4 regions of the Gelria sp. Kuro-4 genome follow, and region 1 is predicted to be linked to each of the others. Evidence: riboswitches for the same ligand, from Rfam matches in the RefSeq annotation. Region 1 holds a riboswitch; each other region holds the start of a gene.

Region 1 (6,904 bases):
AACGCTACACTCCCCCTCGTGCAATACAGTCAGTTTGGTTTTTTGTGAAAAAGGGTAATGGCGTGGCGGTGCTCTGGTATAGAGTCGAGGCCGGAGTTTCCGGCGTGTGCCTGTATCCGCTAGTTCCGGGCACCTGGGAAGCCCTCCCAGGTGCCCGGAACTAGTCAGCTCTTGCGGGCGCCTGTCCCAGAGTACCAGAACTTACTTGTCACTCAACGCGTAAAGCTGCCCATCTTCGCTCCCGCAAAAGACTATCCCCTCCGCCACCACCGGCGAAGACTCAATACCGGCTCCGGTCTGGAACTTCCACTCCAGCCGGCCCGTTTGAGTATTAACGGCGTAAAGGTAGCCGTCCCGGCTGCCGAAGTAGACCGTGCCGGCCGCCACAGCCGGCGAAGAATACACGCCGTCTCCGGTGGAAAACTTCCATTTGAGGTGGGGTGACTCGCCGGGACCATGGGTACGGTACACCCCACTCCGCTGAAGATCTCCGCGAAAGGCGGCCTCACTCTGCTCCGGCACTCCAAATGCGCTGGGCCCTTCTTGCCGCTGGGGCGCGGGCGGCACGTCAATCGGCCCCTCAGTCGGCCCGGCGGCCTGTTCGTTCGCCGGCTTACTCGCCGGCGCTTCCGGCGCCGGAGCGCCGCTCCCGGCCGGTGCAGCCGGGGAACACGCAGCCAGCGCCATACTCAATGCTAAAAGCAGGGCTCCGAAGCCCAGTCGCTTTACCCTCACCACAACACTCTCCTTTCTTCCGGCAACAGGTGCAGGCCTCGAACTGGCTCACAGTGAAACAGGCGCCGCAGGCGCATCCAGGCGTTCGTCGGCGGTCTCCATCTTGTACGGCATACCTTGGTCCCAGTCCGGAACTCCAGACGATCAGCTCGGGCCTCCCATGGTTAAAGACGTAATCCCCGTCCAAAGGTTCCCTACATCTTCCCCCTGTTCACCCCACACCCTCTCTCCAGAAACGCCGGGCACCTGGGGGATACCCCCAGGTGCCCGGCACGCGGCGACACCTCACGGAAGGTACGGCACAGGATTCACCTTTTTCCCCTGGAACCAGACCTCGTAATGAACGTGCGGGCCGGTACTCCGGCCGGTACTTCCGACATACGCAATGACGCTGTTTCCTTTGACCTCCTGCCCGACTCGAACCTGGATCCGGCTGTTATGCCCGTAAGCCGTTCGATAACCGTACCCGTGATCGAGAATCACCAGCCGTCCGTAGCCACTGCGCCACCCGGCAAATACTACACGCCCGTCGGCCGTGGCACGCACCGGCGAACCGTAAGGAGCCGCAATATCGATTCCTTCATGGACCTCATATCCCCCACCGAAGGGCGAACGACGGCTGCCGAACGAAGAAGTGATGCGGCCGTTTACAGGCCACATGTTCGGCCGGTGCGCCATTTTCTTCTGATACCGTTCAACATCATCCACTAAACCGGTTAAACTTCGTCTAAGCACGCCTGCCCGTTCTGATTGCATCTTTAGCGACCGGGATAAGACTTCGACTGAGAGAGTTCGATTCGGCAGCCCGCCGGGCGATTCCTGCTTCTTCCCTGCTTCGGGGCTTAAAAGACGCGTCTCCTGACGCAGTTTCGCCTCTACCTCAGCTACCGCTGCCAGTTCCTTATCCAGGTCGGCGGCTTGTTGCGACAGCGCTCGTATTTGTCGGGCCTGCCGGGCATTGGCGGCCCGCAGCTGCACAACCTCCTGCACGGTTTTCCGAAGGTTCGCGTAATCGTAGCCGAGCCACAGGACGGCGGCCAGGCAAGCGACGGCAACCATGGCCATTTGCTCCAGGCTCAGAGGCACCCGCCAACGGCGCGTACCTTTTTCCCAGTGTGGGACCAGCAACACGGTGACGGCGGCCGGACGAAAAAAGCGGCACAAAAAGCGTAACCAAGTTCTACCTGCATGCAGTCGGCCCTACCTCCATACTGTAAACCGCAACGCAGCCGATACTCCGCGAGCGCAGGGACGGCCGCGCAATCGGCTCCGTCCCAGTCGTCGGCTAAAAGCTGGTGATGAAACAAGGTTCCTGCTGTTCTTTTTCCAGAGCCTCAGCCCGGTACGTTTTTTTGTTCTCTTCGGATGCTGCGCACAGCTGTCCGGCGGAAGTGTCTCGCCTCAAAGGCACTGTCCGTGCCTGTGCCTCCTGAGAGACCAAGCGCGGACCAACCACTTTTTCTGCCGGTCTTGAAGAGGTTTCTGTTCCATCCCCGCCGTCATTGGGGCGAAAGACCGCGCCCTCGGCCAAGATCAACTTTTTGTACCTTACTTGGCCGTACAAGCGGCCCTCCCGCCGGATTACCAGCTCTTCAACATCGACATCGCCGTACACTTCCCCGGCAATATCAAGATAAGCTGCTTTAACATTGCTCTTACAGCAGCCCGTGGGCGCCACAATGACCTTATCGGCTCCAGTTATGGACCCTTCCGTTCTGCCGTAAACCTCTACAACCGTCTCTGGCACAACCATTTCAGGTTCCCTGATCTTCGGTCTGTTTGTCCGAAGCCCCAGCACGTCCTACCCGCACCTCCCTGCCGTCGATGCTTCCTCGTACCAAGTTAGCCGGCATTGCCCTACTGGACGCCCTCCGAATTAAAATCACCCCATAGCCGATTGGCCCAGGATAGGTAGCCGCGACTGTTGGCCGTGGAGGGGTTAGGCACCAATTCGGCCTGCGGCAGATGGCTTAGTAGGTAGGTGCTCAGAGCCTGACCACCCCCACCGCTCAGCAGCAGGCGATCGAAGTCGAGCACCCTCCATTTAGAGGTGACTTCAATGAGCAGTTTGTTTGCCAGTTGCTGAAACGCTTCGTTACGGATAGCGGTAATGTCTATCGGCCGCCCGGATACAGTAATCATTCCCTTGATCACGCTTTCGTCCAGGGCGAAGCTCTCGCGGTCCAACCCGTAATTACTTATGATTTGCTCACCGATGTCAGTGTAGGTGGCGGATATGCCGACCGGAATGGTATAGCTGTTGCTCGGAATAAACTCCCCGTCCTCGATGGCGGCCAAATCCGTGGTCCGGAATCCGATGTCAATAATCCCCACCCGACCCTCAAAGGTACGCTTCTCCCGGCCCTGCAGGTCTAAGGTCTGAGCCCAGTAAGTTCCCACCGGTTGGGGCACAACATCCAGGTCGTCAACACGGATCGTCGTCTCTTGATAAGCCCGGTTACGGTAAAGCGAAACCGTATACTCGCGCGCGAACCTGTTTATCAGGTCGTCCGCCAGGTACATGCGGCCCGGCGGCATACCTGTGACCACTTTAAACCGGTTCTGTTTGTCCTGGCAGAAGAAGCTCAAGGCGCTCAAGAACAGCACCTTGAGGTCTTCGTTCTGGGTGCGCATGTCGGACAAGTCTCGGATGGCAAACCGGGAATGCCGCAAGGCGGCTTTACCTACAAAATACAATTGGTTATCGATCACCACCCTTAGATCGTTAATGCGTTCCACCTGAAGCGAGGTCCGATATATGGTCTTGGTGTGGCCGTTGCCGACAACGCTGGGAAAAGCGTACCCGTACTCCCCGTCCGTTACCTTTACGAACCCATAGCCGATGTCCAAACCCACGACGCACTGCACGGAAACAAACACCTCTTTCCTCGCTGTTTTACTTTTGCTCATCCCCGCTCCAGCCAAGATTCTTCCGCAGCATGATGGTTCTCCTCAACCGCCGGTATGTGTCTCGCCTCCTTGACGTGAAAAATCAAAAGCTGCTTGTCCAGCAGCCGGTTGCGCCACTGGCTCCCCGCTGCCACAAACGCCCGCATTCAGGCGGCGGATCCTAGCCTCTGTATCGAGTATTTGCCGTGTTATCACAATAGTGGTGCTAATTAGCAGGTTTAGACGGCTCTTTTTCTGCCGATCGGTCGGAAATAAAAGCTGGGTTTGTCCTTCACTGAGGCCCTCTTTGGATACCGTAGTTCTGCAGTTTGGTGCCTAACCGTCCAAGCGTGCGGCAACGGGGGTGATCTTCTCGTCTCACTACGTCACCAGCATAATAAAAATAAAGTCATATGACCAGTTACTTCGGTCACATGACTTGGTAATCATCTCGTCCTCAGGCGCTGTGGGACAAAGGAAGGGTGAGGGTAATGCTCAAGCCTTCCCCGGGCCGTGTATCAACTTGCAGCGTCCCCGCAAGCTCCTCCGCTCTTTCGCGCATGGAGTTCAAGCCGAAGCCGAACTTAACCTTTTCCGCCCCCCGACCATAATCCTTCAGCACAAACCGGAGCTGTTCGCCCTCGACGGTCAGCTGGAAATCAAAGGAACGGCTGCGGCCGTGCCGAATGCCGTTGGTTATACCCTCCTGCAGAGCACGGTAAATTACGTGCCGCTGGGTCGGGCTCAGTTTGATGCCGGGGGAAAACCGATACTTTATCGATACGCCCGTGCTCTGCATAATCGCCTGCAGGAGACCCGCTAAACGCGCGGTATCATCCTCCGAGTCGTCCTCGTGCAGCAGGTGGACCGAGCGGCGCACTTCGTCTAAACCCCGGCGCACTTGCTCTAAAGCCGCCTGCATTTTTTCCTGTGCCCGCCGGCTGTCCCGAACCAGCAGTCTCTTGCCGGCTTCTATCTGCAGCAGCACACCCGTCAACGTGTGCCCGAGGGTGTCGTGAATCTCCCGGGCGATACGGTTGCGCTCCTCCAACCTGGACTGCTCCACCAGGGCGTTCACCGTCTCCCGGTGCACCTGCGCCAGTTCGTCCGTCCTTTCCTTCACCTTTTCCTCCAGGGTGGCGTTCAGCTCCTCCAGGCGCCGGTAAAGTCGGGCGTTTTCGATGGAAATGGCGATCTGGCCGGAGAGCAGTTTCAGCACTTCCGCCCGGGCAGGATGAAAACAGCCGGCGGTGCGTCGGTTTTCCAGGTACAGGACACCGACAAGCTGGTTCTGGTGCACAATGGGCAGGCAAAGGAGTGAAGCCGGCCGCTGCTCGGCAATGTAGGCGTCGTCGTAAAACATTTCCTCCTCTGCCGCCTTGTCGAGCACGACCATTTGCCGCGTCCCGGCCACAAAACAGACTACTTTGCGCGGTAAGAACGGCGCCGCGTCCACGGGCAGAGACTGCAGTACTTCAATCCTGCGCTCGCCGCCGTGGCTCTTGAACACGGCCTCCACATAGAGCTCGCCGCTTTCTTCCAGCAAGAGAACAGCGCTTTCCGCCCCTGCGTCTTGCGCCAAGAGATACATCATTTGCTGCAGGAGCTTTTCCAGCCTGATCTCTTGGGACAGAATCCGGGTGCTGCGCAGCAGGGCGTCGATGTCTATGGCCCGCGTCAGGTCGGGGGCCTTAGCCTCTGCACCCGCGGCGAGTATTTCGGTATTGTGCTGCGGCCCCAGCGTCTTCGGCAGCCAAGGGTGCTGTCGATCAAGCCGCCCCACCTTGGTTACCGCTCCCCACTGCCGGTACCCTTCTCGAGCCTCCTCCAAGTATTTCCCGGCCGCCGTGGGCAGGCCGCCGGCCAAATGGAAGCGGGCCGCGCACTCGCAGGCCACGGCCGCCGCGTGGACATAACCGTATTGCCGGGCCGAGGCGGCGGCCGCTTCGTAAAGCCGGGCCGCCCGCGGCCACCTGTGTCGCACCCGGGCGAGTTCGGCCGCCACCAAGAGCTGCTTGTGCGCAAAATTCGCCGGGCAGCGCCGGGCCCAATCCCGGAGCCGGCGATAACCTTGGGCCACCCGGCGCCGGGCGGAAGCCCTTTCTTTTCCGCCGAGGCGCTCATAACAGGCCAGGAGCGTCAGGCAGGTATAGAAATCCAGATCGGCCAGGTAGACTTCGCCGAAGTAGAGCGCCCGCAGCCGATCCGCTTGGGCCAGCAGCAGCCGCGCCTGGTCGTACTCCTCAAGAAGATAGCAGAGCTGCCCTTTCAACAGGTAGTAATCGAACTTGTCCCGCTCCCTTACCTTGAGACCTTGGAAGGTGCCAAGGAAATCCTCCTCCTCGAGGGTCTCGTCGCTGAAGCTGTCCGGCTGCTTTGTCAGCCCCTGCAGGCTGCGCACGAACTGCCGGTAAACGGTCAGGGTGTGCCGGTAGTAAGGATCCCGGATCCGCGGTGCGAAGGCCAGGTTTTCTTCTATCTGTCGGGCCAGCTCCGCCAGCGGAACGCTCTGAAAGTGAGCGTTGATCACCTGAAAGGTCATGGCATAACCCGCGACGGTCAGGTCGCAGGCGGTCAGGCCGCATTCCTTGGCACGTGCCAGGTAGGGCTCCGCCTCACGGATATGTTCCAGCCAGGGGAGACAGAAGGCGCCATAGAGGAAGTTTACCAGGGATTTTTCCGCTTCGCTGCTGTACTGTTCCGCCAGGTACAGCGCTGCGCGGCCGAGAGCCCTCCCCCAGTTGAAGTTTTTCAGCCGCACAATGTAGACCATGGCCAGAGTTACATACGCATTAGCGGAATTGGGAAACCCGCCGTAACGCAGGGAGAGCTCGCAAATCTTCAGGGATAGGGCGAGCAGCAGATCGTCGTCCAAGTTGTAGACGCAGGGGCCCATGGCGATCAAGAGGTCACAAGCCGCCTGCTTTTCGGGGTCGACTGCAGGAGCTACGGCGGTTAAGCGTTTGACACCGCCCCGGCGGAGCAGTACCTCCACTTTTATCAACTCTCGCACCATGTACGGGAGAGACGGCTTTTCCGGGAGCAAGCAGCCCAGTTCCCGCAGTCCCTTTATCCCCACTTGGATGGCCTCCCGGTTAAAGCCCTTCTTGGTGGCAAAAAGAATCTTGATCAGGTACAGCTTGGTCCGTTCGAGCTTGGGTTCAACTCGAGCTTCCAGCTGCTGGTAGAAGGCATCGCCGGCTGCAAAGTCGCCGCACAGGTAGAGGCACTCCAGGTACTCCAGGTTCAGCTGGAAAGCAAGGGTGTGGTGCTCCTCCCA
Region 2 (6,904 bases), 1.1 Mb from region 1:
GACCCCGTCCTCTTGTACCAGGATGGGGAGGACATCAATCCGGCCGCGCGTAGCCGCCGGGCGCCCGCTGCGCGTGGCAACAGCCCTCAGGCCGTCGATCACCTCGCAGCCCTCGCCGGCCGTAAGTTCGATATCCTTCGGCACGGGCGGCTCCAGTTCCTGGCCGGTCACCGACTGCCCCGGCCGCCCGAGCACCAGCGGGTGTTTTACCGCCAGCTCTTCTCCTGCTTCCACCGTGGGAATGTAGCTGAGCTCCCGCCAGTCCACCTTTTGCACATCGGCATCCGGCACCGGCGGCCCCTTTTTCTCATGAAACTTAAGCTCGATCCAGGCATCCTGCCCCGGTTCCGGCGGCGTACCGCGCGCCACCACCCGAGGCACCCCGCCCGGGTCGGCCACCAGGGCGGCAACCGCCTCCTGGTCTACGCCAACGAACACGCCCTTGGCAGTCAGTGCCTGCTGTACATCCTCCACCGTAAGGGCAGGGAGAACCTCCTCGGCCCGCGTCGCCAGCTTAAGCTGCTGGCGCGCCGCACAATCAAGGAGTGCATAGCGGCGTCCAGGCACCAGCTCGCAGTGCGCGGTGGCGGTAAGCCCGTCGGGCGCAATCTCCACCTTTACCGCCACAGACCCTGCTTCCGTCAAGGTCTCCACCTGGATGCTGTCACTCGTTCGCACTTCCGTCGGTGCAGTGATCTCTGTCCCATTGACCACCACCCTGGTGCCCGGGCCGGGCACCAGTACGGCCGGGCGCCCACCGCCCGCCGGGTCCGTTACCTTTATCCGCCCTTGAAAAACGCCCACGCTACCGTCACGCATCGCCTCCGCCACTCCACGCCCCCCCTTTGCTGGACTGTGCCGTCTCGCCTCTTAGAGCCCAGGGGTCTTATCCGGCGTCACCTCTTTTCCCCGGTACCGCTCCAGCACCGCTTGGAAGTCCTGCCACACCGGCCGTTTCTTACTGGGGTCGCGCAACAGCGCGGCCGGGTGGAAGGTAGGCATAATAAGCAGTCCGTCCTTTTCCACCCATCTGCCTCGCTCCCGCGTGATGCGCACCGCCGGGTCGATAAGGGTCTGCGCCGCCAGCGCCCCCAAGCACACCACAATGCGCGGTCGAATAAGCCTGAGCTGCGCCTCCAGGTACGGCCGGCAGGCCTTCACCTCATCGGGCAGCGGCAGGCGGTTCCCCGGCGGCCGGCATTTCACCACATTGCCGATAAAAACTTCAGAGCGCTCAATTCCAGCCGCCGCAAGGATGTTATTCAGCAACTGACCTGCGGCGCCGACAAAGGGCCGGCCCTGCTCATCCTCCGCCTGGCCGGGCCCTTCCCCCACCAGCATCAGCGCGGCCTGCGGGTTACCCTCGCCAAAGACGACCCGCCGGCAGCCGGCGCGCAGGCGGCAGCGCCGGCAGGCGCCCACCAGGCGCTCGAGTTCTTCCAATGTGCCGGCTGTCTCCCAGGGCGGGCGCGGCGGCGACGGCGGGGCCGGCGGCTCGGGCTCCCCAAGTAGACTGAGCTGCACTAATTCTTCCTTTTCCACGGGGCTCCCTCCTCACCCTCTAGTATTGGCCAGAGAGACCCCTTCCTCCTGCTTTCCCGCCCGGTCTATCCCGGGAAAGCCCTGGCGTGAAAGCATTCTGCCGTCCTCCCGGCCTGCCGGCCCGGGGTTCACCACGTGCAAAAATGCAAGAAACAGTGAGAAGTTGATACCTGACCCCGAAGGCTGAGGTGGACGCTGTCGTGCTCCAGGAGGGCTTTGAGGGCCGAGCGCGTGAGGCCGGCGACGGGGTTGTCGTTCGGCCCCGCCAGGGCCGCCAGGAAGGCCTCGACCACCCGGGGGTCGAACTGCGTGCCTGCACAGGCCGTAAGCTCCCGCGCCGAGGCCTCTGCTGTATAGGCACGCCGGTAGGGACGGTCGGTGGTCATGGCGTCGAAGGCATCGGCCACGCTGATGATGCGCGCCCCCAGGGGAATCGCCTCTCCGGCCACGCCGTCCGGGTAACCCCGCCCGTTGTACCACTCATGATGACTGCGCACCAAGGGCGCCAGGTGCGCCAGCGCCGTCACCCTCTTCACCACGCTCTCACCCAGCAGCGGGTGCTCTTTTACCTGTTCATATTCTTTTTCGGTCAAGCGTCCGGGTTTTTTGAGTATGCGCGGCGGAATTCCCACTTTGCCGACATCGTGCAGCAGCGCCGCCTGTTCTATGTACTCCAGTTCCTTTACACTCAGCCGGAGGCGCCTGCCGGTCGCTACCGCGTACCCGGCGACGCGCAGGCAGTGAGAGTGAACCTCCTGATCCTGAATCTCCATTACCGCAGCGATGGCTAGAACCAGTGGAACAGGACTTGCCTTTGCCAATTCCTTTCCTCCTCGTCTGCCCGCCCGGCTAAAACCGGATGTGCCTTCGGCAGCCTGGCGATCGTAGCCGCGTGGCTTTAGACCCATGGCTTTGCGCCGCCACCTTTCGGTGACTTTGCCGTTTCGGGCGTTTAGTGACACTATGTAAGAGCATTCGACAACCTGCGTCCATTTCCTTCCATCAGGCGTACTAATTTGATAAGACCTTGATTCCGCGTTGATCAGGCCCGGCGGCAGCCAGGGCGGACTGTCTGGCCCCGCCGGTTGCACTCTACGCCCGCAGCGAACTGATGGTCTGCGCCAGCTCGGCGATGCTTTTGGTTAGTTCATCCAGCTTGCCTTCCATACGCACCAGGAGGTAGATGGACACCACCACCGGAAAGCCCAGGTTGGCAATCTGGCTGAAGACCGTCTGCTCCACGCTGCAACACCTCCGCGGCCTAAGCCACGGTAAACTCGCTCACGTCGCGGCTTACCAGCCGGGCCGTCGCCGCCGCCACCAGCTCGCCACCGCTGCCGGCGAAGATGTTCTTTTGGATGATGGTCTGCATAACCTGCGCCACCTCCGCGTCGGTGAGATCGTCGCGCGGTGCGGCCAGGGACAGGGTGGTGGTGCGCCCGGCTGCGTTCTTAAAGACCAGGCTCAAGGTTTTCTCCACGTCCTTCACCTCCTTTGAGAAGCCGTGTCTTTACCCGGCCCGCTTTAGGCCACTTCGTTCAAGGCACCGGTATCGATGCGCCGCACCGCCACCAGCGGGTAGATCTGCAGGCCCGCCAGCGCCTGCGCAACGTCGAAAACATCCTGGTCGGCGGCATCGGCCTTCACGTTGGCGAAGGACTTGGCCCGCACCACGGGTTTGCCGGCTTCGTCCGTTCCCGTCTGCAGCGAAAGCTGTAGGCGGGCGCCCTCCGGGACTCGCTGCACCGCCATCCGCGTCACCTCCTTCCGTCCGCCTTCGCCTATAGACTGACGGCGGGAGTACGATTAGACGCGGCCGGCCAAAAGTTTTTTCACGCGCGCGGTGCCGCGGGCGGCAATCCCTTTGGCGCTCGAGGGCGCAATCCCCAGCGCCGCCGCCACCTGGAGGAAAGTGGCTCCCCCAGCGCGGGCGCTGAGCACCTGGCGCTGCCGGGGTGTGAGCCGGTCCCAGGCCGTACGCAGGGCGGCGCGCGCGCTGGCCGCAATGGCGCAGTCCTCGGGGCCGGGGGCCGGATCTTCCAGGAGATCGACCGGGCTGAGGCCGCCCGCTCCGGCTTCGTCCAAAGTAGCCTCCTCCCGGCTCCGGCCCCTTTTGAGGCGCCGGGCCGCCGCCTGCACGGCCCAGTACACCCGGCGCTTGGCATACCAGGCAAACGGCGCTCCCCCCGCCGGGCGGAACGCGCGAACGGCCAGCACCAAGGCCAGGTTACCCTCCTGGGCCAGGTCTTCGGCATCGTCCGGCGTCGGGGCCAGGCGCCGCGCCGCCGCCCACACCAGCGGCTGGAAACGGCCCACCAACGCCGCCAGCGCCGCCGGCTCCCCCCTTTGCGCCGCCCGCACCAGGTGCTCCAGCTTTGTCTTGTCCGTCATCCTCTCCCCTCCTCCGCCTTAAGTTTACGGCGGGAAGGGGAGAAGAGCCAAAAGCCGGCCTGGTGCAACTCTTCTGCAACTTTCGCTAAGTGCCGGCCGTCAGCCGACTGAAGGCGCAAAAGGAGCCCGGCACACCACCTACCGGGCTTAACATAAACCCAACTCCAAAGTATCGCCGCATCTAAGATCGGCCCGCGCCGCCGCCCCGGCGCTGAGCCCGAGCAGCTTCTCGACGCGCACGCGGCCCGCCTGGGCCGGAAGTATGGCCGGATACACCGCCACTACCTTAAGATCCCGGTCCAGGGCCACCAGGTCCAAGGGGTTTTGCACCGGGACACTGGCCAAGCTGCCGCTGCCGGCGAAAATCCCCACCCCGTCGGCCAGGCGGAGGGCGCCTTGCCCCATCATCCCCCGGCGGCTCGTCAGCTCGCTGGCGAACAAGATCTTCCATACCAAAATTCGACCGGTTCGGCCGTGGCGGAGGTACATTTTGTCAAACCCCCTCGAAAACAATTCTAGCAGCCACGGCCCGTTTGTCCATCCGCCGCCGGTCTTAATTTTCTGGGTAACTTAAGGCCTGCATCACAGGGTGTCGGGGTCCTAGGAAAGGATACGCGTCACCGCCCGGCCGGCGCGGCCCGGTGCCTGCTTGGCCAGATCCATCAGGCAAATCACCTCGCCCCGGCAGCACGCGATCCCCTCCTCGTACGCCTCTGCGCCCGGGGGAACGCTTACGGCCGTAAGGGTGCAGAATTCCCGTGCCAGCCGCTCCGCTATGGCCGGTGTCTGGTCGCAGGCACCGGCACTTACCACCACCACTTCGAAATTGGGGCGTCCACGCGCGTCCAGGTAGTCCAGCCCCAGGAGCCAGCGCAGCACCCCCTCAATTTTGTCTTCATCATTGTGGGCAATGACCAGGATGCTGATGAAGGGCTTCTCGTCCTTGGCCCGCGTGCGCTCCCTCCAGCTGCGCCGCACGGCACCAATGAGAGCCAGGAGCCCGTACACCGCGAGCAGAATCAGGATGTACCGCGACAGGTCACTTCCGGCCCAGAGCATGCTTTCACCGCCCTTTCGCTGCATGCTATGCTCCGGGTGGAAGCCGCGTGCCTGTCACGCCTAGTTGATATCCACCAACCCGCGGCGAATGGCGTAGAGCGCCGCCTCGGTACGATCGTCCACTCCGATCTTGCGGAAGATGCTGGTAACGTGGTTTTTCACGGTCTTTTCACTGATGGCCAGGGCGGTGCCGATCTCCTTGTTGCTCTGCCCGTGGGCGATGAGGCGCAGCACCTCCTGCTCGCGGGCCGTAAGCCCGTCCACCGTGTCCTCCTCCTGCCCGCTGCTCAGGCGCGTAAACTCTCCCAGGAGTTTTTTCGCGGCCGGCGGCGAGATGTACGAATTGCCATCTTTCACCGCCCGGATGGCGCTCACCAGCCCCCCCGGTTCCACGTCCTTGAGGACGTAGCCTTCCGCCCCGGCACGCACCATCTCCAGCAGGTAGTCGCGGTCGTCGTGAATGGTGAGCGCCACCACGCCTGTGCCCGGGTATTTTTCCTTGATCTCCCGGGTAGCCTGCACGCCGCTTACGTCCGGCAGGTCCAGGTCCATCAGCACCACATCCGGGCGCACGCTCCCCACCGCGGCTACTGCATCCTTGGCGGTACCCGCTTCCCCGACGATCTCGATGTCCTCTTCAAGCTCCACTATCTTCTTAATACCGCTGCGCACCAGCGGGTGGTCGTCAACCACCAGCACCCGTATTTTCCCCACCTGCTAAACCCCTCCTCCAGGCCAACTTATTTCACCTTTATATACATATCGACGCCTAGGACCAGCTTTGTTACTTCTCTGCCAGGACCTTTGACCCGGCGGGCCGGCTTGGGGCCGGTGCCTGGGCAAAGACCACCGCCGCCAGCACCAGGGCCATGCCGGCGGTCTGCAAGAGGTCCAGCCGCTCGCCCAGGAGAACCAGCCCCAGAATCACGCCCACCACCGGTTCCACGCTGGCCACCACCGCCGCCCGGCCCACCTCCACCAGCCCCAGACCCGTGGTGTACGCCACCCAAGGCACCAGGCTCCCCCAGAGGCCCAAAGACAGGGCCGGACCCCAGAAGGCCGGTCCGTGCGCATGTTGCACCAGGGCCAGCGGCCGGTGAAGCAGCGTCAAGAACAAGGTGCCGAACAGGGTGCAGTACAAAACCGTGGTTTCGGCCGGATAGCGCGCGCGGGCCTTTTTGCCGAAGATGCCGTACAAGCCGTAGGTGACGCCTGCACCGAGGCCGGCCAGCACCCCTGCAAGGTTGAGCCGGAGCGCCGTCAGGTTGTAGCCGCGCGCCACCAAAAAACACCCGGCCAGGGAAAGAGCCACAGCGAACGCCTTACCCGGGCTGAGAGGCTCGGCGAAGGCCAGGCGGGCAAAGAGCGTGGCAAAGGCAGGCGCGGTATAAAGGAGGATAACGGCCGTGGTAACCCCTGCCTTATCGACGGCCGTGAAATAGAGGATGTTATAAAGTGCACCGTTAACCAGGCCGAAGGCGGCAAAAAGTTTAAGGTCTTCCCGGGCCAGGCGCGGCCAGCCCCCCTGCCGGCAAAGGACCAGGGGAACCAGTCCCAGCAGCGACACCACCCCCCGCAGCCAGGAAACATCGAGCGGGCTCAAGCCCAGGTCAAGCAACCGGCGGGCGAAGACGCCGATGCTTCCCCAAGCCGTCCCGGCGAGGAGAATCCAAGCGTAGCCCTTATTCACCCGCTTTACCCCCTTCGGCCGCCGCCTCCCCCAACGGCAGGTGCAGCTCCACGCGCGTGCCCCTGCCGGGGGTGCTCTTTATGCGCAGGGCAGCGCCGATGAGCTCCGCCCGCTCCCGCATCCCCAAAAGCCCCAGGTGCTCGCCGCCAGCGGCTTTCGCCACCCCCTTCTCCGGCACAAAGCCCTTGCCGTTGTCCACCACCCGCACGGCCAGGAAGGCCG
Region 3 (6,904 bases), 170 kb from region 1:
CCCGCGCACGTGGCCAGCACCCCCACCGGGGTCCGTTCCAGGAGCGCAGTGATGGTTTGTTCGTCCTTCAGCACTCGCTTGGGCATGGCACTTTCCCCCTTCTGCTCACGCGCGGCGCCACTAAACCCAGGCACACCCCGGGCCCTGGTATCACCTATCCATTTCGCCCTCGTCGGGCGAAATCCTTTTGACCCAAGCAGACACCTCTGCCGTCCATAACCAGCCCGTGTGACCAAGCTTACAGGGAGTACAACCACATCCTCATCAAGCGCCGGCGGGACGAAACGCCCATCTTTGACACACCTTTTAGAGAATGCCAGGGCATGAGTAGGGGAGGTGGCGTTGGGTCTCTGGCGCGGCGCGAGCCGTATTGGAAGCCATGCGGCGCGGCGCCTGGTGCAGGCGGGCTACGAGGTGGTGGTGTACGATAATCTCAGCCGGAGGCGCCGTGAGGCAGTGCCGGCAGGAATACCGTTTATGGCGGGGGTACGGCAGACAACCGGCTGCCCCACCCGTTACCAAAACGAGCATCGCACCCGCTCCTTTTGTATTTTTACTCTGGTATTTTTGCACAGGTTACTTCTCTTTTCCTGCCCCCAGTTCTACCCCCGGGACTGGTTCTTCGCAGGATTTCTGACGGAGCTTAAGGAGAAGCCGCCAGGGCCGGGGAGGTATCGCCCTAAGGACTAAAACGCCGGGAAGGCACGTACATGCCAACGCAGCGTTTGGCGGTCTATGCGTAGCGCTTCGCCAGTCTCATTTCCTTTCAGGATTAGGTTGGGGGGAACCAATAAGGAATGTCTATGTTTTTATTCTTTCGATTAGCGTTAGGTCGATTCGACTGCTAGCTAAAAGTCTGACATCCTCCGACCGGACGCCGGGCTCTATGTCAGCTCCTACTGCTCGTTGACCGCCACCACCTGCCCCTCCTCGAACCACTTAACGTCCGCACCCAGGTTTTCGCTCACAAAACGGAGCGGGACGACCATCCGCCCCGGCGGGACCACCCGGGCAGGCATGTCGAGGGCCATCTTCTGCCCGTCAACCATCGCCTCGGCGCGACCCAGGTAAAGGACCAGTGTCTTACTGCTGTCGGGGTTCGAGATGACGACCACGTCTTTCTTGCCGTCGTAGTCTACCTTCAGCCCCAGGGCCTGCGCGATAGCCCGGACCGGTACCATGGTGCGGCCATTCTCGACAAAGGGTTCAGCGTCACTAGAGAGTTTTCTGCCCTTCACGAACACCTTGATACCTTTCTTGTCCGCTTTCTTGTAGAGTTCGCCGACTTTCTTGTACAGGTCCTCAGCTTTCGGTTCGGTAGTGATGGCATTCTCCATGTCCTCCGTCGCTTCCTCTACCTTGCCGAGCTCCTCTTTCAGAATGCCTTCGTAGGCGTACACAGCACCTGGCACGGTCGCGGGCGATTCAAGCAGCTTTCCTAGTTCGGCGAGCGCTGCCTCGCGGTCGCCCTTGGCCCTGAGGCACTGGGCTAGCAGCACTGTAACTTTCGCCGTGGGGTGTGGCAATTGCTTCTGCAGTTCCCTGAGCACCGCGATGGCCTTATCGTACTCTGCAGCATTGCGGTAGGCCACCACCAGCTTCCAAAGCAGTTTCGTGTTGTTAGGATCTTCCGCCAGCTTCTTTTCCAGTTCGGCGATGCGCTTCGCGAGGCCTTTTGCTCCCGATTCAGTAAATTCCCCGTCTCCAACCTCTCCGTCTCCAACCTCTCCGTCTCCAAATTCGCCGTCTTCAAATTCTCCGTCTTCTCCCTCGGCGATCCCCCACTCGGACCCCTGCTCCATCCCTACCTGCAGTTCGTCGCCTTCGTCGTGTGTGCGGGTCTTGTCCTTAAAGTCGTCCTTCTCTCCATGCTGGTATACGTCCGCCGCAACGGAGTTCTCCTGGAATACCTTCGCAGCATCACCCGCACCACCGCGCCACCTTCTCTCCATGCTGAACGCCACTTTTATTGTCCCAAAGAGAAAGGCTGCCACAATCAACATAACCAAGAACAGCCTGGTTTGCTTGTTCATCTCTGTTCCCTCCTGTTGGATAAAATTGACGTATTAAAACACACCAAAAGCTAACCAAAAAACACCCCCGGCCGCAAGCTCCCACCCCCTTCTTTTTCCACGGACTGCTGGCCGCCGGGGGACAGTCTCGTTTTGCCTCCCCAGCAGCCGGGCTGCCGTAGCGGATTAACCGCTTTAGGCCCCATGGCTTTGCGCCCCCAGCTTTCGCCGGGTTTACCTTTGGTAGGGACTCCTTTATAAATAATACGGCATTTCTTTCCCCTATTTGTTAGGGTTTTCTTCAATAATCTTCTCTCGCCTTGTCGGGGCGTGCAGGCGAATACCGCCGGGTCAACCTATAGCTCTCCCTTCAGCGCGGTCATCCTCTGCCAAGCTGGAATCCCTCTGCCCGCAGAAGCCTTCCGCCGCTGTCGGACTGAAAAAGTATATGGCTGAATGAAGGAAGCTGGCGGACCAGTCCCGGATCATATACTCTTTCCTGTTTACTGAACACCTGCCTTTTCATACAAGAAGGTTTACTAGAGTTCCGGTTGGGAGGATCGCTGCGGTAAACCGGCTCTGGTTCAGGGTCAACAGGTAGGAATAAATCCTGGGAAAGAAAACCGTTTGGTAAGCCTGCGGTGCCGCAAAATTCCAGAGCGGACTGGTGGTGATTTCCTGGCCTAGAAGTGCCAGGTTAACTGCAAAACCGTCCGCCCCTCCAAAGGCAGATTTTACTGCTCCGAGGCTCTGGCTGACCGCCATGGTAAGTCTACTCTGGTCCACGGTCAGAGTTCCGTTGGAGTTGCGGGTAATACCCAGGGCGTTAAGCTCAGGAGCTTTCAACTCATAAGCATTAGTTAGGCTCTGGCCGATCCGGGGGACCAGGAAGCCTGCGTTCAGAGTAGCATAACTTTTAAGTGAGTTGTAGGCATTGACTAAGTTATTCACCGCACCGCTGATGGCCTGGGTATCCGGCCCGACCGTAAGGGTGACCTGAGCCGTGCTTGTTTTAAAAAAGTTTACGGTAAGGCGCCCCTGATCAAGCAACACCGTATTCGATTGGGAGGTATAGCTTATACCGTTTACGGTGTACTGCGCGTTGGCTGCCATAGTGTTAACCGTATTCGCCCCGGTGGCAGTAACTACGTTTCCGGTAACATCGGCCAGAGTGAAGGCGCTGGCCGTACCGGTTTTGTTGGCCATGATCTGAAGTCGCGAGGTGCCGGCAGTTGTGTCGTTAATCACCTTGGCGGTTACCCCAGCGTTGGCCGCGTTGATTACATTGGCAATCTTTCCTAGTGCAGTCTGGTTAGTATCAGTGCTGAGGATGTTCACGGAAAGGTTGTAAGTGGTCCCGCCTACTGTGAGCGTGAAGGTGTTCGTTCCTGGGGTAACTGCCGTAGTACTGGTACTGGTCAACGCTGTGCCAACGTTCTGCTGGGCGACCGCCAGTTGCGTAATCGTTATCTGGTAGGAGGTAATTGTAGCATTGGGAAGGGCCTGAGCCGTGAGTATATCTGGTGCCGAAGAGGTAGTTGCTCGCTGCGCGAAAACGTTGTTTACATTATTAAGAGTAAGCGCGTTAGCGGCCGTATACAGCTGCTGCCCATAACTTTGAAGCCCGGTTAACGTTTGGATAAGCAGCGCTTGCCGTTGGGCGATAGCTTGAGACGCAAGAAGCCGCTCAAGAGCAATGGCCTGGACTGCACTGCTCAGCGGGTTTGAAGCCTGAGTGCCTAAAAGACCGGTCCAAAAGGAAAAAGGATTAACCGCAGGATAGCCGTAAATGTTCAGTACCATGGTCTTCCACCTCTGCATTCAAAATTGCCCTTTTTCAATAAATTCACTTGACGTTTAGACAAATAAAGATGAGTAAGACCTGCATGGCTGCCCGGAAACGACCACGATAACGCATCCGGCCTGTAGCGTGTTAGATCTTAGCTTCAGCTTATCACCTCGGATTACCTTATATATGTTTCGCGCATAAGCGATTCATTTCCTGCCATTCTTTCGATAAATCAGTATTTGCACGTACTCTTAAGAAACCCCGCCTACTAATTCTTGACACTATCTCAGAAGGTTTCTAACTTGAAATTGCCTAGTTAGAAATTCCTAAAATAACCAATTAAAAAGTTCCGCTTTTGGCCGATAGCTTCGCCCAACGCTTCCCCGCCATCGCCCGCCAGGTCTACCGCGTAGCCTGCTTTCCTTAACCCGCCGAACGATACCTGGGCCAGGCCCGACTCATATTCCACCACTAAGAGACGCACAAGGCACCATCCCTGATGGGGCTATTGTACACGAAGCGCATTAAGATTCTGTTGAGAAAATCTGTCCACTTAGTGTCGCCGGTCGAGGAGCGTCGGCCTCGGTCCCCGCCGTTGTCTCAGCAGGCGCGCCCACCAGCCGGGGCGGTACCGCTGGTAAACCGCACTATTGGCCTGGTACTCCAACGTATCGGTGAGCGGTGCCAGACGCACCGGGCCATACCGGCGCGCCAGGGCCAAAGTCAAAAGGTAGTCCGCAAGGTGGGGATTCTTGGCCAGAAGCGGCCCGTGCAGGTACGTCCCAAAGGCGTTTTTGTAGCGGGCGCCTTCCAACCCCTCTGATGCGTTGTTGCCAAAGCCGAACAAAACGTGGCCCAAGGGAAGGGTGGTCTCCTCCCCTCTGCTTGCCGTATCACTCAGAAAGAAAGTCTGTCCTGAGTGGTTCTCAAACCCAATCACTGGACAGGCCGCCTGAAGGAAGGGCACGCTAACGGCAATGTTACCCTCCAGGCGGCGGGTACCAGCCTCAGTATAAACAGAAAATAAACCGATTCCCGGTATTTCCTCCCCCGCACGCGTCCGATAGTACTGGCCGAGGAGTTGGTAACCGCCACAGATGCTGAGGAGCACCGCCCCATCCTCCACAGACTCTAGCAGTGCGGCAGCCTTTTGCTGCAAATCCTGCCCGACAATTGACTGCTCTTGGTCGGGGCCTCCACCGAGAAAAAGAAGATCGTACGCACCGGCAGGTAAAACATCACCTAAGGAGAGCTCGTCTACTTCTACATCGAGATCCCGCCACTTGGCGCGCTGCGTCAGGACCAGGATGTTTCCCCGGTCACCGTAAAGGTTAAGAAGCCCGGGGTAAAGGTGGGCGATTCGCAGTTTCACTGCTTATGCCTCCTTGGCGCAGCAGAATGCGGCGATAGGCAGCCAGATTCGTGTAGGTGCAAAGAACGGCAAAGTGACGTCCCGTACCTTTGAGCCCTACGCGCACGCTTTCCTCTAGGTCGGGAAGCACACACAGCCGCTCGGGCGCCACCCCGTGGTACTTGAGGCAAACAGCTAGGTCGCCGGCCCGCCGGCCGCTGCAAACAACGGAGGTGTTCCCGGCAACGGCCAGCGCGCTGAAATCCACATCCCACAGCCAGGAAACATCGCGTCCATCGGCCGCTAGGTCGTTGATTGCCAGCACCAGGGTAGCGGGAGGCGTGTTTCCCTTCCCACCGGCTAACACTGTGCGCAGCGCCTGGCTTAGTCCAGCCGGGTTTTTCACTAATACCAACGTCGCTTCCTTGCCTACCGCCGGCCAGTGGAACCTTTCCGCTCGGCCGGGTGGACCCGCAAAACGCGCCAGTCGCTTGGGCAATGCCCCTTCAAGCGGCAGGCCGAGCTCGGCCGCGGTCGCCAAGGCGGCCGTCATGTTGTAAACATTGTACAAACCAGGAAGATGAGCCTGCAGGGTGATCTCCCGCTCTCCTGGCAGGCGCAGCCTAAAGCTGGTGCCGGCTCCCGCAGTTGTTGGTTTAAGGAGCTCGGCTTCGTACTGCGCTGGTGGCCGGGCGAACCCACAGCCAGGGCAGCGAAAATAACCCAAGTGGCTGTAGTTGCGCTGGGTAAAGCTGAGTGGACGTTGGCAGTGGGGACATAGTACCGTATCGTTGGCCTCCTGTTCACCGCCTGACGCGGCAACACTACTGCCTCCGGCTGCCCCAGCAACGCCGTAGTACACGACCCTGCTGCGCCCCACCGCAAAGCTGGCCACCATTGGGTCATCCGCGTTGAGCACCAATTGAGCGTCCGGCCAGGCTTTAAGGCCGCGCGCCATGTGGTTGGCTAAGACAGCCACCTCGGTGTAACGGTCGAGTTGGTCGCGGAAAAGGTTGGTCACTAGCACCACATCCACAGGTCCTATCTCGTTACTTAGCGCCTCGAGGCTCCCCTCGTCCACCTCCAGCACGGCAACACGTCGGCAGTACCCTGTCTGCCGCCCACGCCGGGCCAACAGCAAAGGCTGGGTCTTAAGGAGAGCAGTGGTGATTCCGGCCAGCATGTTAGCGCCCTCGCCATTGGTGACAACCTCAACCTCCCTATCTGCTCGAAGCAGTCCTGCCAACAGGGCGGTGGTAGTGGTTTTGCCGTTGGTACCGGTGATGAGCACCACCTGCTGACAGCAGCTCCTGAGGTGACCGAGGATGCTTGGGTCTACTTTTCTGGCCGCCAGGCCGGGGAGCGAGGTGCCGCCCCACCCGGTCCGAAAGCGGCTCAGCAGTAGGCAGAGGGCCAACGTCACTTTTCCAGTTAGAACAGCCAGCCAGGTCCGCAGACGCCGCACAGGGAAAACCTCCTGGAACGAAATACGACGAATCCTTCTCATATAGGATACCCCGCTTAGATTAAAAGGGCATGAAAAAACCTACTTATTGGTGGCCGGCAATGAGGTCGACGGCGCGTGAGCCTTGGGGTTTGGCATCAGGCCTCTTCAGCCAGAGCTCCAAATCCCATGCCCACCAGCACCACTACCGCTCCCAGGTAAAATGCTCCGGTAAGGCTCCCGGTGAGGTCCTTCACCACCCCGCTCACGAGGGGCGCTACAATGGCCGATGACATGCCGATGAGGTT
Region 4 (6,904 bases), 510 kb from region 1:
CGCTTGATCTCCTCCGCCAGCTCCGGCTCTTCCCGCTCCAGGGCCTCCAAGATGGTCTTTTCGGTGCCCCGGTCGGCCGCATTGAGAACCTTGACGATGGATTCCACGCCGCCGGCGCGGGCGTATTCCTGGCTGGTCAGCGTGGAAAGCTTGCGTTCCAGCACCTGCTCCACCTGGAGGACGATGTCCGGGGAGGTGCTGTCCATGAGCGCCATCCGCTTAGCCACGTCGATCTGTTTTTCCGGCGGCAGGGCCGAAAGGATCGCCGCCGCCTGCTCCGGCTGCAGGTAGGCCGCCACCAGGGCGATCGTCTGCGGGTGCTCGTTTTGAATGAAGTTAAGAAGTTGCCCCGCGTCTGTTTTGCGGGCGAAGTCGAAGGGGCGCACCTGCAGCGAAGCCGTCAGCCGGTTGATGATGTCCAGGGCACGCTGTGTACCCAGGGCCTGCTCCAGCACCTCGCGCGCGTATGTGATACCGCCCTGGGAGATGCACTCGCGGGCCAGGCACAGTTGGTGAAACTCCTCCAGCACCTTGTCGCGCAGCTCGGGCTCCACCCGCTTCAGGCCGGCGATCTCCAGGGTAAGCTCCTCGATCTGGTCTTCCCGCATATGCTTGAGCACCTGGGCAGAAAGCTCCGGCCCCAGGGAGATCAAAAGAATGGCCGCCTTCTCCTTACCTGCCAGTGCCTGCCGCACCTTGCATTCCCCCTCTACTCACTGAGCCAGGTAGCCAGCAGCTGGGCCACCTCCTGCGGTCGCTGCCGGGCAAGGCGTTCGACTTCTTTCCGGATGCGGTCGCGTTCTGTCTCTTCGCGCGCGGGTGCTGCTTCTTCTTCGGCCCCCGCCACCGGGAGCGGCACCACCTCGGCGGGTGCGCGCCGCCGCAGCCGCCGGACAAGGAACACCGCCAGCACCAGGAGAGATGCTCCTAGAGCCACCAGCACCAGGAGACGCTGCCGGCGTGCCGCCTGATCGGCCGCCGCTTGGGCCGCCGCCTGCTGGGCGAGGGGCTGTCCCTGGAACGGGAAGGACACCACGCTGATTTGATCACCCCGGTTGGGCTGCAGGCCTACCGCATTGGTCACGGCAGACTGAATGGCCTGCTGCTGGGCCGGAGTGAGGTTGCCGTTGACCATTACCGCCACGCTCAGGTGCCGAACGCTGCCCGGGGCCACCACCAGGTGCTCCTTCGTTTGGTTTACCTCGTAGTTGCGCGTGACCTGGCGCTCTTCGTAGTGGCTCGGGCCGCCCGCCCCCGTCTGGTAGGTGGGGGGGATGTTGGCGGGCGTCCCCGGCGTACCCTGCGGCCCGCTCTGACCATCGAAGGTTTTCTGCAGCTCCTGCATGCTGCGCAGGATACCTTCGTCGTTGGCCACGGGCTGGAAGAACTCATTTGTAACCTCGCGCTGGTCGAAGTTCAGTTCGGCCTTGACCCGGGTCACCACCATGCCTGGGCCCAGCACCGTCTCCAGCATGCTCTGGGTACTGCGCTCGATCTCCCGCTCCACCGAGCGCTGCAGGGCCAGCTGGCTGCTGGAAAGCCCTACCGGCGTGTCGTCCGTTTGCACCAGGTCCGAGAGGACCTGTCCACTGGTGTCAACCACCGTGATGTTCTCCGGCGTCAAACCTTCGACGCTGTGCGATACCAAATGCATGATGGCGCGCACCTTGTCCGCCCCCATTTGACCCACGGTGTCAAGCAAAACCGAGGCCGTGGGGGGCCGGGTGTCTTTCTGATACAGCCTGTCCTCAGGGAGCACAATCTGAACCGAGGCCGAGCGCACCCCGTCCATTTGACCGATGGTGCGCGCCAGCTCCCCCTGCAAGGCACGCAGATACTGCACCCGCCGCTCAAAGTCGGTGACGCCGAGCTTGGTCTGGTCGAAGATCTCAAAGCCTACCGCATTACCCTTCGGCAGGCCTTCCATGGCCAGGCGGTTGCGCAGGTCGTACACCTTGTCCCGCGGCACCAGAATGCTCTTGCCGTCGCCGCCCAGGCGGTAGGGCACCTTCAGCTCTTGCAGGCGCTGGCCGATTTCTCCCGCGTCGGCCGGCGCCAGGTTGGTGAAAAGGGGGTCGTAGCTCGGGCGGGAGAAGAAAACCACCGCACCCACCAGGCTGAGGCCGAGAACAACCCCGATGAGCAGCCTGAGCTTTAGGCCCCGGCTTGCGCCCTGCCAGAAGGCGCGGGCCTTGGCACCCAGCTGGCCGATGCTTATGTTCATGCCTGCCACCTCACGCCCTTAAACCTGCATCCGCATAATCTCTTGATAGGCTTCAATGACCTTGTTGCGCAATGTCTGGGTAAGCTCTAAGGCTATTTCGGCCTTTTGCGCCGCCAGCATCACCTGGTGGAGCTCGATATCCTCCCCGGCCACCAGCTGGCGCGTTTTGGCCTCGGCATCGAGCTGCAGGCGGTTGACCTGCTGCAGGTACTCCCCGAGCACCTGGCTGAAACTCGCCCCGCTTTCGGAATCGCCGGGCGCCGCCGAAGGCCAAAGCGGCCGAGCAGTGCCTATGGCACTGACCGCATTCATTCAGCTTACCTCCTTCCCAGTTCCAAGGCCTCGAGCGCCATGCCCTTACCGGCGTTGAAGGCGGCCGCGTTGGCTTCGTAGGCCCGGCTGGCGGAAATCATGTCCACCATCTCGGTTACCACGTTGACGTTGGGGTAAGCGACGTACCCCGCGGCATCGGCGTCCGGGTGGCCGGGCTGGTATACCCGCCGCAGCGGACTGGGATCGGTGACTATGCCGGTGACGCGCACGCCCCGGCCGACGCCGCCTTCGGCCGCCGCCTGGAAAAAGTACTGGAAGGACGTTGCTTCCCGTGGAGCGAACACCGGCAGCCGGCGCCGGTACGGCCCCCCGGCCGCCGTGCGCGTCGTTTCCGCGTTGGCCAGGTTGTTGGCGATGATGTCCAACCGGAGCCGCTGGGCGCTGAGACCGGAAGCGGCGATATCGAGGTCTGCAAACACCGCTAACGCCTCCCTTCACTGATGACATAGCGCAGGCTCGCCAGGTAACCGGCCGCCCGGCTCACCAAGGCGTTGTAGTAGAGCGCGTTCTTGGCCAGCTCCGCCGCCTCCGCTTCAATGTCGACATTGTTGCCGTCGTTACGCAATGTAGTGCCCGTGTCCCGTACTACCACCCAACCTTCTTCGGCCGGGGGCGTCAGGTGCCCCGGCGCCGTGACCGCCAGAGCCAGCGGTCGCCCGCCCCCCGCCTGCGCCCGGCGCAGCGCTTCCGGGAACGCCACGTCCTCCCGCTTGTAACCAGGCGTGTCCACGTTGGCCAGGTTATTGGCGATGGCCCGCTGCCGCAAGGCGGCCCAATCCAGGCCGAGCCCTATCTCTCTGAGCACGCCGCTCGTTACAGGATCCCAGGGCATGCGCCCACCTCCTCGCCCATAAGAAAATACCCCAGCTGGCAGGGCCACTTGGGGGTTCCAGCCAGACGCGCGGCAGCCCGGCTGCCTTGGCTTTAAGCTGTAGGCCCGTGGCTTTGCGTCCCCGGCTTTCGCCAGGTTTGCCTTGTTTCGCTGTCAGCTCGTTCAATTCTTCTTTTAGGTCGTGCCGGATGCACGCCTGAGCTGGTTTTGCTCGCCCTTAATCTTCCTTTTTCGGCACGGTTAGCCAAATTCCTGCCGACCAGTATTATTTTACCAGAAATTAAAGCCCTCTTTTTGGACAAAAAAAAGAGCCCCCTTGTCGAAGGGGGCCGGGGCACCCGGGCTATTTTATCTTCTTGAGTTCGTCCAGCAGGCGGTCGTTCAGCACCTTGATGTAGGTTCCTTTCATGCCGAGGGAGCGCGATTCGATCACGCCCGCGCTTTCGAACTTGCGCAGGGCATTCACGATCACCGAACGCGTAATTCCCACCCGGTCGGCCACCTTGCTGGCCACCAGGAGGCCCTCCGGCCCGTCGAGCTCCTCGAAGATGTGAACCACCGCTTCGAGCTCCGAGTAGGAAAGGGTACCGAGGGCAACCTGCACGGCCGCTTTCTTGCGGGCCTCTTCTTCGATCTCTTCGCTCTTGGCCCGCAGAATCTCCATTCCCACCACCGTGGCGCCGTACTCGGCGAGGATCAGGTCCTCCTCGGTGAAGGCGGCGTCGAACTTGGCCACCAGGAGCGTGCCGAGGCGCTCGCCGGCGCCGTTGATCGGCACAATGGTCAGCTCCTGCGAGGGGAAAAGGCAGCCCACCTCGCTGTCGAAGACGCAGTGCCCGGGTTCCTGCTGCATGGTGGTGGTATCGAGAACCCGGAGCAGGCGGTCGTTGAAGTCGCCAGGCAGCTTTTCCGCCTTGAGGACGTCCGCCTCCATCACATCACAACGGTATCCTTCTTTCAGGGCGTGCCCGAGAATCTTCCCCCGCCGGCTGACCACGTAGACATTGGCTTGGATGAGTTCGCTCAACACGCGGCAGATTTCGTCAAAGTCGACGGGGTGCCCCGCGGACTTTTGTAGCAGGCGGTTGAGGCTACGCGTTTTCTCCAGCAGATTCACTTGAGACTCCTCCTCTTTCACTTTTCCCTACAAAATATACCGGCTCAGGTCGCGGTTCTTAACGATGCTCTCCAGTTGCCGGCGCACGTAAGCCGCATCGATCACCACTTCGCCGGTCACATCTTCCCCGGCCAGGAAGGAAAGGTCCTCCAGCACCTTCTCCAGGATGGTGTGCAGGCGGCGGGCACCGATGTTTTCGGTCTCTTCGTTGACCAGTGTGGCCGTTTTCGCAATTTCGCCTATAGCATCGGCGGAAAATTTGACTTTTATACCTTCGGTTGCCAAAAGCGCCGTATACTGCTTGATGAGCGCATTCTCCGGTTGGGTCAGGATGCGGCGAAAATCCTCCTCGCTCAGGGATTTAAGCTCCACCCGCAAAGGAAAACGTCCCTGCAGCTCGGGAATAAGGTCGGAGGGCTTGGCCACGTGAAAAGCCCCGGCGGCGATGAAGAGGATGTGGTCCGTCTTCACCGGGCCGTACTTGGTCATCACCGTTGAGCCCTCGATGATGGGCAGTATGTCGCGCTGCACGCCTTCGCGGGAGACATCCGGGCCCGCGCCGCCCTCGCGCCCCGCTATCTTGTCGATTTCGTCGATAAAGACGATCCCCGACTGTTCGGCCCGCTGAACGGCGGTTGCCACCACCTCGTCCATGTCGATGAGCTTTTGGGCTTCCTCTTGCGTGAGAATCCGGCGGGCATTCTCCACCGTCACGCGCCGTTTTTTTCGCTTTTTGGGGAACATGTTGCCCAGTACTTCCTGGAGGTTGATTCCCATCTCCTCGACGCCGGCGCCTGAGAAGATCTCCAGCATGGGAGGCGCGTTGTCCTCTACCTCGATCTCCACCAGCTGGTCTTCCAGTTCCCCGGCCGCCAGCTGCTCTTTCAAGCGCGCCCGCCGGGCCTTGACCTCGGATACCCGGGCGCCGTAGCCCTCCTCCTCCGGCTGCTCATGGTCTTCCTTCACGCCAAAGAGCAGGCCGAGGGGGTTCACGGCGCTGTTGCGCCGCTCCGGCAAAGGCGCCAAAAGACCCAACAGGCGCTCCTCGGCCAGCACGCCCGCCTTTGCCTGCACCTCGGCCATGCGCTCGTTCTTCACCATGCGGATGGCCGTCTCCACCAGGTCCCGGATCATGGCATCGACATCCCGGCCGACGTACCCCACCTCAGTGAACTTGGTCGCTTCCACCTTGACCAGGGGAGCATTGACCAGTTTGGCCAGGCGCCGGGCGATTTCGGTTTTGCCCACGCCCGTCGGCCCGATCATCAGGATGTTCTTCGGGATGATCTCGTCCCTGAGCTCCGGCGGGAGCTGGGCCCGCCGGTAGCGGTTGCGCAGCGCGATGGCCACCGTGCGCTTGGCTTCCTCCTGGCCGACGATGTACTTATCGAGCTCCGCCACGATCTGGGTGGGTCGCAGCTCCTCCAGCATAGCCCTACAACTCCTCCACCGTTATCTGGTCGTTGGTATAGACGCAGATACCTGCGGCAATGCGCAAGGCCTCCTCCGCCACCTGGCGCGCACTGAGGGCCGTATGCCTCAGCAGGGCCCGCGCCGCCGCCAGGGCATAGGGGCCACCGGAGCCGACGGCTGCCACCTCATCGTCCGGCTCGATCACCTCGCCGCTGCCGGAAATGATGAGCACTCGCTCGGTGTCGGCCACGATCAGGAGGGCCTCCAAGCGGCGCAGCATGCGGTCCAGCCGCCACTCTTTGGCCAACTCAACGGCCGCGCGCTGCAAATTACCATGGTACTCTTCCAGTTTGGTCTCGAACTTTTCAAAGAGGGTCATGGCGTCAGCCACGGAACCCGCAAACCCGGCCAGCACCTTGCCGCCATGAAGCCCGCGCACCTTGCGCGCCCCCTGCTTCATGATGGTGTTGTTCCCAAAGGTAACCTGACCGTCGCCCGCCAGGGCCACGTGTCCGTCCCGCCGGACCGCGACTACTGTGGTACCGTGAAACACGCTCCCTCCTCCCTTCTCATTCGGCGCGCGGATGGGCCGCCCGGTATTCGCTGTAGAGACGCTGCCGGGTAACGTGCGTGTAAATCTGGGTGGTGGAAAGGCTGGCGTGCCCCAGTAGCTCCTGGACGCTTCGCAGGTCCGCCCCGTGTTCGAGGAGGTGAGTGGCAAAGGTATGGCGCAGAGTATGGGGGCTGATGTGCAGGTTTAACGCCGCCGCCTGGCAGTATTTGTCCACCAGCCGGCGTACGCTTCGGTCCGTCAGGCGCCGGCCCGAGCGGTTTAAGAATACCGCCTGCTCCGCTCTGCCGGCCTTTACCAGAAAGGGCCGCCCGGCTGTCAGGTAGAGCCGGAGCGCGGCCACGGCCCGCCCGCCCAAAAGAACAATCCGTTCGCGCCGGCCTTTGCCCAGCACGCGGGCGCACCCGGCCCCCA

What was found. A riboswitch is a leader RNA that binds a small molecule or an ion and turns the genes downstream of it on or off. The one in region 1 is predicted to bind cyclic di-GMP.
Region 2: another riboswitch for cyclic di-GMP. It lies ahead of K5554_RS11700 (HD-GYP domain-containing protein); the one in region 1 lies ahead of K5554_RS05960 (ParM/StbA family protein).
Region 3: another riboswitch for cyclic di-GMP. It lies ahead of K5554_RS05155 (stalk domain-containing protein); the one in region 1 lies ahead of K5554_RS05960 (ParM/StbA family protein).
Region 4: another riboswitch for cyclic di-GMP. It lies ahead of flgB (flagellar basal body rod protein FlgB); the one in region 1 lies ahead of K5554_RS05960 (ParM/StbA family protein).

What each region holds. Positions count from the first base shown of each region.
Region 1 covers NZ_AP024619.1:1,196,136-1,203,039, reverse strand. Annotated here, with positions in the region: gene K5554_RS05980 (YCF48-related protein) at 1-2, opposite strand, end outside; gene K5554_RS05975 (PQQ-binding-like beta-propeller repeat protein) at 202-735, opposite strand; gene K5554_RS05970 (M23 family metallopeptidase) at 1,021-1,800, opposite strand; gene K5554_RS05965 (polymer-forming cytoskeletal protein) at 2,021-2,533, opposite strand; gene K5554_RS05960 (ParM/StbA family protein) at 2,593-3,603, opposite strand; cyclic di-GMP riboswitch class II at 3,741-3,823, opposite strand; gene K5554_RS05955 (AAA family ATPase) at 4,082-6,904, opposite strand, start outside.
Region 2 covers NZ_AP024619.1:2,332,867-2,339,770, forward strand. Annotated here, with positions in the region: gene K5554_RS11690 (DUF342 domain-containing protein) at 1-831, opposite strand, end outside; gene K5554_RS11695 (uracil-DNA glycosylase family protein) at 871-1,542, opposite strand; gene K5554_RS11700 (HD-GYP domain-containing protein) at 1,671-2,363, opposite strand; cyclic di-GMP riboswitch class I at 2,409-2,493, opposite strand; gene K5554_RS11705 (YvrJ family protein) at 2,635-2,784, opposite strand; gene K5554_RS11710 (DUF2922 domain-containing protein) at 2,804-3,022, opposite strand; gene K5554_RS11715 (DUF1659 domain-containing protein) at 3,067-3,294, opposite strand; gene K5554_RS11720 (RNA polymerase sigma factor) at 3,349-3,933, opposite strand; gene K5554_RS11725 (DUF192 domain-containing protein) at 4,081-4,422, opposite strand; gene K5554_RS11730 (glycosyltransferase family 2 protein) at 4,534-4,992, opposite strand; gene K5554_RS11735 (response regulator transcription factor) at 5,053-5,706, opposite strand; gene K5554_RS11740 (DMT family transporter) at 5,777-6,682, opposite strand; gene K5554_RS11745 (sensor histidine kinase) at 6,675-6,904, opposite strand, start outside.
Region 3 covers NZ_AP024619.1:1,024,629-1,031,532, reverse strand. Annotated here, with positions in the region: gene K5554_RS05165 (pyridoxamine 5'-phosphate oxidase family protein) at 1-86, opposite strand, end outside; gene K5554_RS05160 (hypothetical protein) at 343-690, shown strand; gene K5554_RS05155 (stalk domain-containing protein) at 897-2,033, opposite strand; cyclic di-GMP riboswitch class I at 2,173-2,261, opposite strand; gene fliD (flagellar filament capping protein FliD) at 2,535-3,815, opposite strand; gene K5554_RS05145 (hypothetical protein) at 4,118-4,285, opposite strand; gene K5554_RS05140 (type 1 glutamine amidotransferase) at 4,355-5,173, opposite strand; gene K5554_RS05135 (Mur ligase family protein) at 5,133-6,617, opposite strand; gene K5554_RS05130 (MFS transporter) at 6,755-6,904, opposite strand, start outside.
Region 4 covers NZ_AP024619.1:1,702,580-1,709,483, reverse strand. Annotated here, with positions in the region: gene fliG (flagellar motor switch protein FliG) at 1-695, opposite strand, end outside; gene fliF (flagellar basal-body MS-ring/collar protein FliF) at 710-2,224, opposite strand; gene fliE (flagellar hook-basal body complex protein FliE) at 2,243-2,536, opposite strand; gene flgC (flagellar basal body rod protein FlgC) at 2,542-2,976, opposite strand; gene flgB (flagellar basal body rod protein FlgB) at 2,979-3,389, opposite strand; cyclic di-GMP riboswitch class I at 3,458-3,541, opposite strand; gene codY (GTP-sensing pleiotropic transcriptional regulator CodY) at 3,733-4,506, opposite strand; gene hslU (ATP-dependent protease ATPase subunit HslU) at 4,534-5,934, opposite strand; gene hslV (ATP-dependent protease subunit HslV) at 5,942-6,472, opposite strand; gene xerC (tyrosine recombinase XerC) at 6,489-6,904, opposite strand, start outside.